DNA from 4 places in the Brucella sp. TWI432 genome. Region 4 is predicted to be linked to each of the others. Evidence: predicted binding sites of a transcription regulator. Region 4 holds the regulator's gene; each other region holds the start of a gene.

Region 1 (3,110 bases), on a different contig from region 4:
GAATGCCGTCCTTATGAACGTTCTCGGCGATGTCAAAGATTGAAACATTGCCGGCGCGATCACGAGCTGCGATCACAGAAACCTCACGTTCAAAAGCGATGAAGCCTTCAAGAATTGCCGGCGCGTGTTTGATTGCCTCAAGGGCTGCACGCACTTCATTCTCATCAAGTGAAGTCAGACGAACCTGACCTTTGCCATCATAGCCAAGGCGGCGGGTTTTCAGAATACCGCGCTCACCCAGTGCACCAAGTGCGGCAATGAGTGATTCTTCATCGTCAACCAGACGCCAAGGCGCTGTCTGGATGCCGCTTTCATTGAGGAACTGCTTTTCGGTGAAGCGATCCTGTGAAATCTCAAGCGCTGCCGGAGGCGGGAAAACAAGCGCCGATTCTGCGAGCTTGTCGGCTGCGGATACAGGCACGTTTTCGAATTCATAGGTGATAACGTCAGAGGTTGCTGCAAGCTCAGCAAGAGCTGCCGGATCGTCATAGGCTGCAATGATCTGGCGGTTTGCCACCTGTGCCGCCGGGCAATCTGCCTGTGGCTCCAAAATGATTGTTTCATAGCCAAGGCGGGCTGCTGCCATGGCGAGCATACGGCCCAACTGGCCACCGCCGATAATGCCGATTGTTGATCCGGCTTTTAATGCGGAATGTGCCATATCAAACCTCGTTGGATGGGCGTTCAGCAACGCTTTCGGTTTGCGCTGCACGCCACTCATCAAGACGGGCCGCAAGTGCGTTGTTGTAAAGAGCCAGCACGGCTGCTGCGAGGAGCGCTGCATTGACGGCACCGGCGCGACCAATCGCCAAGGTGCCGACCGGAATACCGGCTGGCATCTGCACAATGGACAGGAGCGAATCCTGGCCGGAAAGCGCTTTTGATTGTACTGGAACGCCAAAAACCGGGAGAGGGGTCATGGCTGCGGCCATGCCAGGAAGGTGCGCCGCACCGCCTGCACCAGCGATCACGACCTTGAAGCCTTCAGCCTTTGCACCTTTGGCGAAAGCGACAAGGCGGTCCGGCGTGCGGTGTGCGGAAACGATGCGTGCGTCAAAAGAAATGCCCAGCGCCTCCAATGTGTCTGCTGCATGACGCATGGTTTCCCAATCGGATTGGCTGCCCATGATGATGGCGACGTCTGCATTCACACTCATTGATCTTTCCTGCTTCTATTGAAAAACAAAGCCGGGCAAATCCCGGCTATAAACTTTTTGTGATCAAAGGATCAGGCGATGATGTCAGGAATGACCTGATCTTCCATTTCCTGCAGCTTATCCTTGATGGCGAGTTTTTTCTTTTTCATGCGCTGAATGCGCAGCTGATCGCAACCCACCTGCATCATGGCATTTATGGCTGCATCGAAATCCGCGTGTTCCTGTTTCAGACGTGCGACGGCCAATCTGATTTCGGCCTGTTCCTGATCGGACATGCGGTTTGCCCCATATTGTTCCAGAATGATATTACGGGCCGCACCAGATTGGGGCAGACCCGTTTCAAGCAAAGCCTTTATCACATTTTTTGTGATTGGAAAATGCTACCAAAACAAATTCGACTTTAGACCAAACTCATGCCACAGTGTCACTGTTCTGTCATGAATAACGGTTGCTGTATGAACTGTTGAATGGCAGCCGGGACTGCGTAACTGGCCCGGATAGCAGGAGGTGTGCCGGGCGTTTGCGCAGGTGAGAGCGGATAGAGCCATTTGTTGGCAAAACGCGACATGGCTCTGTCCTTTGAGTAACCAATCAAAGGAGAAATGATGATGGCTATCGAGTCCCATCTTGCCACGCTCGAACAGAAGCACGGCGCTTTGGAAGAGGAAATCTCCGAGGCTTTAGCGTCACCGGCAACTGATGATCTGCATGTTACTTCTCTTAAGCGCAAAAAGCTGGCTCTCAAGGAGCAGATTGAAAAACTAAAAACGCAGGTAACCCGTCATTAATTTGGGTTTGTTTGAACGGCAGTAGGGACCGCAATTGGTGAGGATCAAAAGGGTTTATACTGCCAGACTTCTGGTCTAACGATGTTGGCGGCTGCGTGTCAGCCGCCGCGCATCGCCATTTAAGAAGATCTTTTTGACAAGGCAATCCTGTTCAAAAGCATCGTAAAAAGCAGCGAATATTCGCTGCTTTTTTATTGTCAGCCTTCCACTTCGGCACGCGGGTCCAAATTCATGGCTTCAGGGGTGGCGCTTTTGATCGAAGGCATGCTTTTGAACTGTTCTTTTTCGTCCTTGGGTACCGATGCCCGCTTGCGTGAGCGGAACAGCGCATAGGCCGTAATTGAAATATGCGAGAGCGCGGTGATGGCAAAAAGCCCGGACGGCCAGAAGATGTCCATCGCGGCAGCAGCCAGCAGAGGCCCGAGCATGGTGCCAAAGCCGTAAAGCAGCAACAAGCCACTTGATACTTTGACAAAGCTTTCCGAGCTCGCATGGTCATTTGCATGGGCAACCGCAACGGGATAGAGCGCGTAGGCCAGAGCGCCGTAGCAGCCGGTCATGATGATGATCACGGTGCCGTTGGATGGAGCGATGATGAATGCCAGCAGCCCGACAAGGGCAGCGAGGGATGCGACACCTGCCAGAACATAGCGTCGGTCGATGAGGTCTGAAATGCGCCCGACAGGAATTTGCATAAGCGCGCCGGCAGCAATGGTGACGCTGACCATGAGCGCGATTTCGGTTGTGGAAATGCCGGATTTTGCACCGAAAACTGCGCCAAGCGTGCCCCATGCGCCATTGGCAATGCCGATCAGGATACAGCCAACGAAAGCCGCGGGGGAGTTTCGGTAGAGCGCTTTGAGATCAAGCTGAACTTCCGTAAGCGGCTTTGGACTGACCGCCGTTGACATGGCGGTCGGGATCAGCGCGAGACAGAAGAGAATGCCGGTCACCATGAACAGATGATCGGAACGAATGTCGCCATTTGCCACCATCATCTGGCCACTCATCGTGGCACCATAGTTGACCATCATATAGAGGCCGAAAATCTTGCCGCGCGATTCATTGGTGGCACGCTCATTGAGCCAGCTTTCGATGACCATGAATGCGCCTGCCATCGAGAAACCGGTGAAGGTGCGCAGAATGATCCACGAAATTGCATCAA
Region 2 (3,110 bases), 870 kb from region 4:
TGAACCACGAGAAGCTACGTGGGGTGAGCAGCTTTGAACTCTATTGCCCTGATCGTCTGGTGCCCTTTTATGAAAAACTGGGCTTTGTAAAAGGATCTTCTGCGTTGCTTTTTAATCAACCGCGCACAGCTTGAACGGCATCATAGCCATAAAGCCAGTCCAGATCTTTGAGAAAGGCATCAGCGCTGCGCGTGGCAAAAAGCATGTTGCGTCCGAGCGCAAAGATACCTGTTGCGTGGTAGGCAAACCGATTCATCTGACCGCGTTTGCCAACCGCAGCAATCCGCGCTTTTCGAACAGAATCAAACCGCTTTAGCGCTGATTGTGGCTCCCGGTCATCCAGTGCCTCGGCAAGTGCTGCCGCATCTTCAATTGCCATGGCAGCCCCCTGCGCAGCAAAGGGCGTAACAGCGTGTGAGGCATCGCCAAGGAAAATCGTTCTGTCTGGGCCGACAAACAGCGCTTCAGCCATTTCAAAAAGTGGCCAATAAGTCCATTGCGTTTGTGCTGCCAGAATGTCACGAACCGGTGCACTCCAATCTGCGTAAATTGATTTTAGCCGCGAAACATCACCCGTCTTTGACCAAACTTCGCCGGGATTATCGCCAGTCGTAATGGCGACAAAGTTGAAGAAGTCTCCGCCCTTTACCGGATAGGCAATGAAGTGCGCTTTGTTGCCAAGCCACGCAGAAACAGCCTTTTGTTCCGGGACCGCTGCCTTAAGGCTTGCGGGTAGCGCGTCAGCTGCAAGTGTTGTGCGCCAGGCAATGTGACCGCTGAAACGCGCTTTATTATATCCGACCTTCGCGCGTTGCGCAGACCAGACGCCGTCACAGGCGATCAGATAGCTGGCTGCGATTTTTTCCTCTGCTGCACCACGTCTGACTGTTGCAGAGATGCCGTTGTTATCAGCCTTATGTTCGATAATTTCCGAGCCGAGATTGATTTCAATATTTGGATGGTTGGTGCAGGCATTTAACAGAGCTGATTGCAAATCAGCGCGATGGCAGACAACATAAGGATGGTGCCACCGTTGTAATGCCTCATCACCCAATTGCATTGCGAGCAGGGGGCGAGCCTTGCGTCCATCCATAAGGTAGAGTGCTTGGGGCGTAACAGCTTGCGAGCAGAGGCGATCTGCAACGCCAAGGCGTTCAAGGTGACGCATCGCATTGGGGGCGAGCTGCAAGCCTGCGCCGACTTCCGACAAGGCTTGCGCTTTCTCAAACAGTTCAACACCCCAGCCCCGCGCCGCACATTCCAGCGCGGCACTCAGACCGGCAACTCCGGCCCCTGCAATCAATATGTGGCGTTTGCTCAAGCTGCTCATCATATCAGCGGCACGCATGCCGCTTGCTATATTCAGGCAGCTTTGTCTGCGGGTGTTTCGTAAACACAGCCGGCAGGCACGGTCTCGTCAGCATGAAGTTGTGCATTGTAGCGGTAGAGCGTCGAGCAATATGGGCAGACGACTTCACTTTCGTCGCCCATGTCCAGAAAGACGTGCGGATGATCAAAAGGTGGGTTTGCGCCGACGCACATGAATTCCTTCACGCCGATTTCAATAGAATTGTGACCAGCGTCGTTCTGGAAGTGCGGGATGATGTGATCGGACATGATAGGCTCCGGAGCTTGTGGATCGCGATACCCAATTCAGGATAGCTATTTTTTTAGCATTTACCGTGTACGGCTTGTTTCTGAAAGCGTTTTCATCAATTCTGGGGACATTTCAAGCGGTTTGCTATCAAACTGTCATATGACAGCCATAGGCTTATCGTCGCGCCGGGATATGCCGGTAGTAACCGGGATAGGAAAAATGAACGAAAACAGCGTTGTGGCAACTCAGACCGATAATTTGCCAGCTCCTTTGGAAAATGGCCATTCCATGGGCCAGAAGTCCGTCATTGCTCAGAATGCTCACGAAGCTTTGAACAGTGACAAGACAGCCGAGCTGATGCAAAGCCCTGAACGCTTCGTTAATCGTGAGTTTTCGTGGTTGCAGTTCAATCGTCGTGTGCTGGAAGAAGCGGCCAACATCCGCCAGCCCTTGCTGGAACGTTTGCGTTTTCTGTCGATTTCAGCGGCAAATCTTGATGAGTTTTTCATGGTGCGCATCGCGGGCCTTGCCGCGCAGGTGCGTGCAGGCGTTGCCTTGCGCAGTGCGGATGGTCGCACGCCACAGGAGCAGCTTGATTTCGTTCTGGAAGAGGTCGGTCGCTTGCAGGAGGGGCAGCAGGCGTGTTTGCGCACGCTGCGTGAAGAACTTGAAAAAGAGAATATCGAGATCGTGCGTCCATCGGCTTTGTCGAATACAGAAAAGGAATGGCTGGAAAGCCACTTCCTGGAAACGATTTTCCCGGTTCTGACACCGCTTTCAATTGATCCGGCGCATCCGTTCCCGTTCATTCCAAATCTTGGCTTTTCGATCGCGTTGCAACTCGCGCGCCGTCTCGATGGCCATCCAATGACAGCCCTCTTGCGTATTCCGGTCGCCTTGAAGCGCTTCATTCAGCTTCCTCCAGAACAGCAGAATGCTTTCCGCTTCATCACAATTGAAGATGCGGTCAGCCTGTTTATCGGTCGCCTGTTCCCTGGTTATGAAGTGCGTGGCGCAGGCACTTTCCGCATCATTCGCGACAGCGATATTGAAGTGGAAGAAGAAGCTGAAGATCTGGTTCGTCTTTTTGAAACAGCGTTGAAACGCCGCCGCCGCGGTCAGGTTATCCGCATTGAGTTTGATGGAGAAATGCCCGAGGCACTTCGGATTTTTGTGGCGACAGAACTTGGCGTCTCGGAAAACCGTATCAGTGTTCTCGAAGGTCTTTTAGCACTCAACATGATTTCGGAAGTTGTTTCGATTCCGCGCGATGATCTCAAATTTGTTTCCTATAATCCGCGTTTCCCTGAACGTATCCGCGAACATGGCGGCGATTGCTTTGCCGCGATTCGTGAAAAGGATATCGTGGTTCACCATCCCTATGAGTCATTTGACGTCGTGGTGCAGTTCCTGCGTCAGGCTGCGGCTGACCCGGATGTGCTGGCAATCAAGCAGACATTGTACCGTACCTCCAACGATAGCCCAATCGTGCGCGCGCTGGTTGATGCGGCAG
Region 3 (3,110 bases), on a different contig from region 4:
CAGAGAATATGCCGATGCTGATGGTTCCGGGACAAAGCGTTCCTACACTGGTTTGATGATTGGGCTTGTCGCCCTTTTGGTGGTTGGTGCAGGCGGTTATGCGCTCTGGAGCAACAAGGACACGTTGCAGGAAATGGCCTCCAGCCTTGGCCGCAGCGATGCGCCTGCAAGCAGCGATACGACGACAGCGCCGTCAGATGCGAACACATCACCGGCAGCCACCGAGCCGCAGCAGAATGCACAACAACCATCGTCTGAAAACCAGAAGATGACGCAGCGTCTGATGCCCGATGGCAGTGAAGTGGATAATGGCCCTTCGGGTGGTGATGCTGGCATTGGTGAGGGCAAGTCCACCGCCGCTTCAACGCCTGGTAATGAGCAGACAAACACGCAGAATCAGCCGCAGTCTCAGCAAGCCGTCGCTGTTGGCCAGCAGGCGCTTCTTTACGAAGAGCGCGGCGGAACAGAAACCGGTTCGGTCGAACGCGGAAATGTGGTCTGGTCTGAGATTGAAGAAAGCCCAAGCGAAGGCGAACCGGCAGCGCCTGCCATTCGCGCAACGGTGACGATGCCTGAAAGCAACGTCGAGCTGAAAATGACGATTCGCAAGAACACCGATCAATCCATTCCAGCCAGTCATCTGATTGAGATGGTGTTCACAGTGCCCGAGAATTTTGTTGGCGGTGCGATTGATAATGTTCAACGCATTACTTTTAAGGATACTGAGCAGGCCGCCGGCAATCCCCTGATCGCCGTACCGTCGAAGATTGCCGATAACTTCTTCATTATCTGGCTCAACGATGCAAAGACCGCGCAGGATACCAACCTTTCGCTGATGCGCCGTCTGCAATGGATCGACATTCCGATTTCTTATCGCAATGGTCGCCGCGCCTTGATCAGCCTGGAAAAAGGCGTTCCGGGCGAGAAGGTCTTCAATGACGTTCTGGGTGCCGGCTAAGACTTAAACCGGAATCAGAAAAGGCCGCTTGAAGCGGCCTTTTCTTTTACCCGATATTTCGTCCGGTTACTTCTTTTCAGAAAAAGCCTTAATCGCTTGAGCGACTTCGTTTGCAGCGGTTTCAGCATTGTCAAAACCGTTCAACTCAACGAGCTTTCGGCCTTCTGGCAGCTGCTTATAAACGCGGAAGAAGGCTTCAAGGCGCTGCTGCTCAATCTTAGGAAGGTCTGAAATTTCTTTGATGGTGTCATAGGTCGGGTCGATTTTTGAGGTCGGGACGGCCACAATCTTGTCGTCCTTTTCGCCGCCATCAATCATCTTGAGAACGCCAATTGGGCGAACCTTGATGATGGCGCCCGGAACGATCGGCTCACGGGTATAGATAAGGGCGTCGAGTGGATCGCCATCGCCTGCCAGCGTGCTGGTGATCGAACCGTAATTGGCTGGGTAGACGACTGGCATCGACTGATAGCGATCAACCACGATGTGGCCGGTCTTGTCATCGATCTCATATTTGGTGAAGCTACCCTGAGGGATTTCAATGGCAGTGTAGAATTCTTTTCCGTCCTGCTCTTTCTGAGGATAATCAAGATAAGAGACATATTCAGAAGCAGATACAGCAGTGGCAGCGCTCAGAGCAAACGTTGCAGCAAGCAGGAGCTTTTTCATTGGGAGACCTTCAGGCTTCGGTGAAATATGTACCGTTGCCTAAAGACATTCCATTACAGTTATTTGACAGATTCTTATTGATTGGATGACAGAAACGAAACTGCCGCAAAATGGAAAGATCCATTTGCGGCAGTAACAATCCGAATTTGTCAGGTTCAGGCGTGTGCATCCTCAACATGATTGAGTGCCTTTTGCTGTTTGAAAGCTGCAGCCTTGACTGCAGCCTGGACTTTTTCAAAAGCGCGCACTTCGATCTGACGCACGCGTTCGCGGCTGATTCCGAACTGGCCGGAAAGATCTTCCAGCGTCATTGGATCTTCCGAAAGGCGGCGTGCCTTAAAAATAAGCCGTTCGCGTTCGTTCAGTGTATCCATTGCCTGTTCAAGCAGCGAGCGGCGGCTGTCCAGCTCGTCCTGTTCGATCAGAACCTGCTCCTGGCTGCTGCTATCATCGACAAGCCAGTCCTGCCATTCACCCGATTCACCTTCGGCTGCGCGCAAAGGAGCGTTGAGCGAAGCATCGCCCGACAGACGGCGGTTCATCGAGACCACTTCGTCTTCACTGACCTGCAGCTTGGTTGCGATCTGCTTGACCTGATCCGGGTTGAGATCACCATCATCGAGCGCCTGAATCTTACTCTTCATCTTGCGCAGATTGAAAAACAGGCGCTTCTGATTGGCCGTCGTGCCCATCTTCACAAGACTCCACGAGCGCAGGATATATTCCTGGATCGAAGCCTTGATCCACCACATTGCATACGTGGCAAGACGGAAACCCCGTTCGGGTTCAAAACGCTTGACTGCCTGCATCAGGCCGACATTGCCTTCGGAAATAACTTCGCCGATTGGCAGGCCATAGCCGCGATAGCCCATGGCGATTTTTGCCACAAGACGCAGATGGCTTGTCACAAGCTTATGCGCAGCCTTGGGGTCAGCATGTTCATGATAACGCTTCGCCAGCATATATTCTTCCTGTGGCTGAAGCATGGGAAAGCGGCGAATTTCTTCCAGATAACGGGTAAGCCCGCCGTCACCGGATGTAATACTTGGAAGACTAACCTGGGCCATAAAGCACCCTCCTTTATAATTTCAGGTTCCCGTCTGGCGAACCTGTCACGCTGGCTGCCTCCTGCACTTCCTGCGTGAACTTACATATATAGGTATGATTTTGGCGAAAACACGATCTTTAAACCCATGAAACAATGTGTCACTAGAATGTGAACGCCAGCCGAAATTCGCATGACGGCTGGCTGTTTCCGAGCCGGAATGATTGACAGGGCCCTATATAGAGTGCTGGCGGAAATTTTCCAGAAGCTGCTGCATATCTTCGGGCATGTCCGCTTCAAAACGCATCAGTTCTTCTGTTGTGGGGTGGGTGAAGGCAAGAAGCCTTGCGTGCAATGCCTGGCGTTGGAAGCCATTTACGGCATTTTTAAGCGGCTCTGGCAGCTTGTTGGCCTTGGTTTTGTAAGCGCCGCCATAAT
Region 4 (3,110 bases):
CCCAGGACTATATCACCGGTCGTTTTGGCTAAGGAATATTTCAGCAAAAGCGAGAGCCGGTTCGGTTCCGCTTCCCTGCCACCTTTACTTTGAGGTCTATTATGGCGTCCCAGCACACCGTTAGCGCATATGACGAAGAACTTCAGTTCCTGACCCACAAGATTGCGGAAATGGGCGGTCATGCCGAACGCATGGTCGAGCAGTCCGTTGCAGCGATTGTCAATGCCGACAACGCGCTGGCACAGCGCGTCATTTCCGATGATCTTATTCTCGATGCCAGCGAACGCGAGATCGACGACAAGGCTGTGATGATCATTGCCAAGCGCCAGCCAATGGCGGTGGATCTGCGCGAAATCATCGGCTCAATCCGCATCTCTGCCGATCTGGAGCGCGTGGGCGATCTGGGCAAGAATATTGCCAAGCGTGTTGCCGCCGTTTCGGAATCGCGCCAGCCGGGCAAGCTTTATCGCGGCCTCGAAACCCTGGCTGAACTGGCGCTCACGCAGCTCAAAGACGTGCTTGATGCCTATGCAACGCGTTCGGTCCAGCAGATCAATATCGTGCGTGATCGCGATGACGAAATTGACGCGATGTACACCTCGCTGTTCCGCGAATTGCTGACTTATATGATGGAAGATCCGCGCAACATTTCTGCCTGCACGCATCTTCTGTTCTGCGCCAAAAATATCGAGCGCATTGGCGATCATGCGACCAATATTGCGGAGACGGTCTATTATATCGTGACTGGCCTGCAAATGCCTGCGGAACGCCCGAAAGAAGATCTGAGCCACGGCATTGTCGTGGATGAGGCGCGTAAACCCTGAAAACGTGGCTTGCCGTAGCAGTGCGACGAGCCATTTCAAATATGTATGAAGGCGCGGCGGCACGCGGTCGAACGGGGGAATTGCATTTGTCGCTACGCTTAACCCGATAGGAAACTCTGCATGTCACAGGCACCCAAGATTGCTGTGGTCGAAGACGAAGAAGCGCTGAGCGTGCTGTTGCGCTATAATCTCGAAGCCGAAGGCTACCACGTCGATACAATATTGCGTGGCGATGAAGCCGAGATTGCACTGCGTGAAAACGTACCGGATCTGCTTATTCTTGATTGGATGCTGCCGGGCGTATCCGGCATTGAACTGTGCCGCCGTCTGCGCCAGTGGCCAGAGACGGAGCGCCTGCCGGTCATCATGTTGACGGCGCGCGGCGAAGAAAGCGAACGCGTTCGGGGCTTGAGTGTGGGTGCCGATGATTATGTGGTGAAGCCTTTTTCGACACCGGAACTGCTCGCCCGCGTTAAAGCCATGCTGCGCCGCGCCAATCCAAGCGTGCTTTCGCATGTGCTGAAAGTCGGAGAGCTTGTGCTCGACCGTCAGCAGCATCGCGTCTATCGAAAGGAAAAAGAAATCCGCCTGGGGCCGACAGAGTTTCGTCTGCTCGAATATTTCATGATGTCGCCGGGCCGCGTCTTCTCGCGCAGTCAGCTGCTGGATGGTGTCTGGGGACCGGATATTTATGTCGATGACCGCACGGTGGATGTGCATGTCGGACGTCTGCGCAAGGCCATTAATCTCGGTCGCGCGCTTGATCCGATCCGCACGGTGCGCGGCGCGGGCTATTCCTTTGGATAGCCGTTCAGGCATCCTCAAATGTGTATATTGGCATCTCGCTGCTTGAAAAAAGCGGCGAGATTTTTGTTTGGTGAGAGGCTTTCTGCCTCACCCATAACAACAGCCGATTCGGAAATTATGGCCTTTGGCAGCGCCGGAATGGCCCTTCTCACGCGATATTACAGTTTTGTCGATAAAGTTGAAGGCGCTTATTTGGCGTGGTGAAAACAGCGTTTTCGACGTGCTTTTTTGGCCCAAAATTCCGATTGCTAAAAACTTGAAAGAAAATGGGAATTGGGGCGCTGATGTGACTTGTCTGTAACCAGATTGAATCGCGTTAAATCAATACCTTATAAGAATTGACGGGTCTCATTAAGGATTTATTAATATATTTGAAGGGTTTGCAGCAAAATTCAAGCTTATGATTCAAGTTGATTTCATCATCATCCTGTTGGTGACGTGGATTTTGAAATTTGACCCTTTGCCTTTTTTTGGCCTAAAAATTCAAAAACCTTGTAGTCGATGCGTAACTGCAAAACAGTCGATTTTTGATTTTCGTTCTATTTGGCTTTGCATCATAGCCGGTTTTGCAAGCGCCTATGCGGCGCGTATGACAGGCTGGATCAGGTAAGGGGTCTAATTATGAGATTTGTCCGTTGACGCGCGCTGGTAAATGGAAATGGCCTGTTGTTATCGGGTTGCTCGTAGCACCGTTTTTGGTGACGGGCTGCACGACGACAGGCGGAACAACCAAGGCCAAGACGGAAAAGACAGCGGCAACCAGCCACGTCAAGACCGTCAATGGCGTTAAGACTTTCACCTACACTGCCAGAGACCGCGAGTGCCTTGAGCGCGCGATGTTCTTTGAATCAAACCGCTCAAGCCCGGATGGTTTGATGGCTGTCGGTACAGTTGTGATGAACCGCCTTGCATCGGGCAGCTATCCCGACACAATCTGTGGCGTTGTGGGGCAGAAAAACCAGTTTGCGCCCGGTGTTTTGAGCCGCAAGATGAATTCCAAGGCAATGCCGGATGTTGAGGCCGCAGCCGATGCCGTTCTCAAGGGCAAGCGTCATCCAAAGCTGAAAAACGCGATGTTCTTCCACACGGCGGGCCTCAAGTTCCCCTATCGCAACATGCATTATGTGCTGGTTGCAGGCGGAAACTCTTTCTATGAAAAGCGTGGCCGCGATGGTGCGTTGGAGAATCCTGTTCCGCAGATACCTTACAATTTGGCCTATGTATCAACACCACAGTCGCCTTCCATGCCCGATGGCCCGTTCTATAACGTGACATCGCAGCAGGATGTTCCTGTTCCGCAGGCGCAGCCAACTGTTCAGGTTGCTCTGGCCGAAGCAGCTAACAGCGTTGAAGCGCGGCAGAATGATGGTTCGGGCCCACAGGCTCGTGGCAACCGGCTCGCGACCCTTCCTGTGAAGCCAGCTGAAAAGCCGGCTGTGATGCAGGTGGCAAGCTATCAGCCGACATTTGATGAAACGG

What was found. The regulator PhoB, encoded in region 4, activates phosphate uptake and scavenging genes when phosphate is short. The targets are predictions, from matches to a motif close to TGTCATNNANCTGTCAT.
Positions count from the first base shown of each region.
Region 1: the regulator PhoB is predicted to act here: its motif matches at 1,580-1,596, upstream of ABE527_RS11320 (YdcH family protein).
Region 2: the regulator PhoB is predicted to act here: its motif matches at 1,751-1,767, upstream of ABE527_RS04795 (RNA degradosome polyphosphate kinase).
Region 3: the regulator PhoB is predicted to act here: its motif matches at 1,680-1,696, upstream of ABE527_RS11030 (inorganic diphosphatase).

Region 1 covers NZ_JBDJNL010000006.1:113,600-116,709, reverse strand. The annotation lists gene ABE527_RS11330 (5-(carboxyamino)imidazole ribonucleotide synthase) at 1-661, opposite strand, end outside; gene purE (5-(carboxyamino)imidazole ribonucleotide mutase) at 663-1,151, opposite strand; gene ABE527_RS11320 (YdcH family protein) at 1,229-1,432, opposite strand; gene ABE527_RS11315 (YdcH family protein) at 1,763-1,945, shown strand; gene ABE527_RS11310 (MFS transporter) at 2,143-3,110, opposite strand, start outside.
Region 2 covers NZ_JBDJNL010000001.1:968,509-971,618, forward strand. The annotation lists gene ABE527_RS04780 (GNAT family N-acetyltransferase) at 1-134, shown strand, start outside; gene ABE527_RS04785 (FAD-binding protein) at 116-1,303, opposite strand; gene ABE527_RS04790 (zinc-finger domain-containing protein) at 1,363-1,617, opposite strand; gene ABE527_RS04795 (RNA degradosome polyphosphate kinase) at 1,886-3,110, shown strand, end outside.
Region 3 covers NZ_JBDJNL010000006.1:55,798-58,907, reverse strand. The annotation lists gene ABE527_RS11035 (transcriptional regulator) at 1-958, shown strand, start outside; gene ABE527_RS11030 (inorganic diphosphatase) at 1,025-1,627, opposite strand; gene rpoH (RNA polymerase sigma factor RpoH) at 1,783-2,694, opposite strand; gene ABE527_RS11020 (RluA family pseudouridine synthase) at 2,908-3,110, opposite strand, start outside.
Region 4 covers NZ_JBDJNL010000001.1:98,034-101,143, forward strand. The annotation lists gene pstB (phosphate ABC transporter ATP-binding protein PstB) at 1-32, shown strand, start outside; gene phoU (phosphate signaling complex protein PhoU) at 102-824, shown strand; gene phoB (phosphate regulon transcriptional regulator PhoB) at 945-1,631, shown strand; gene ABE527_RS00475 (cell wall hydrolase) at 2,267-3,110, shown strand, end outside.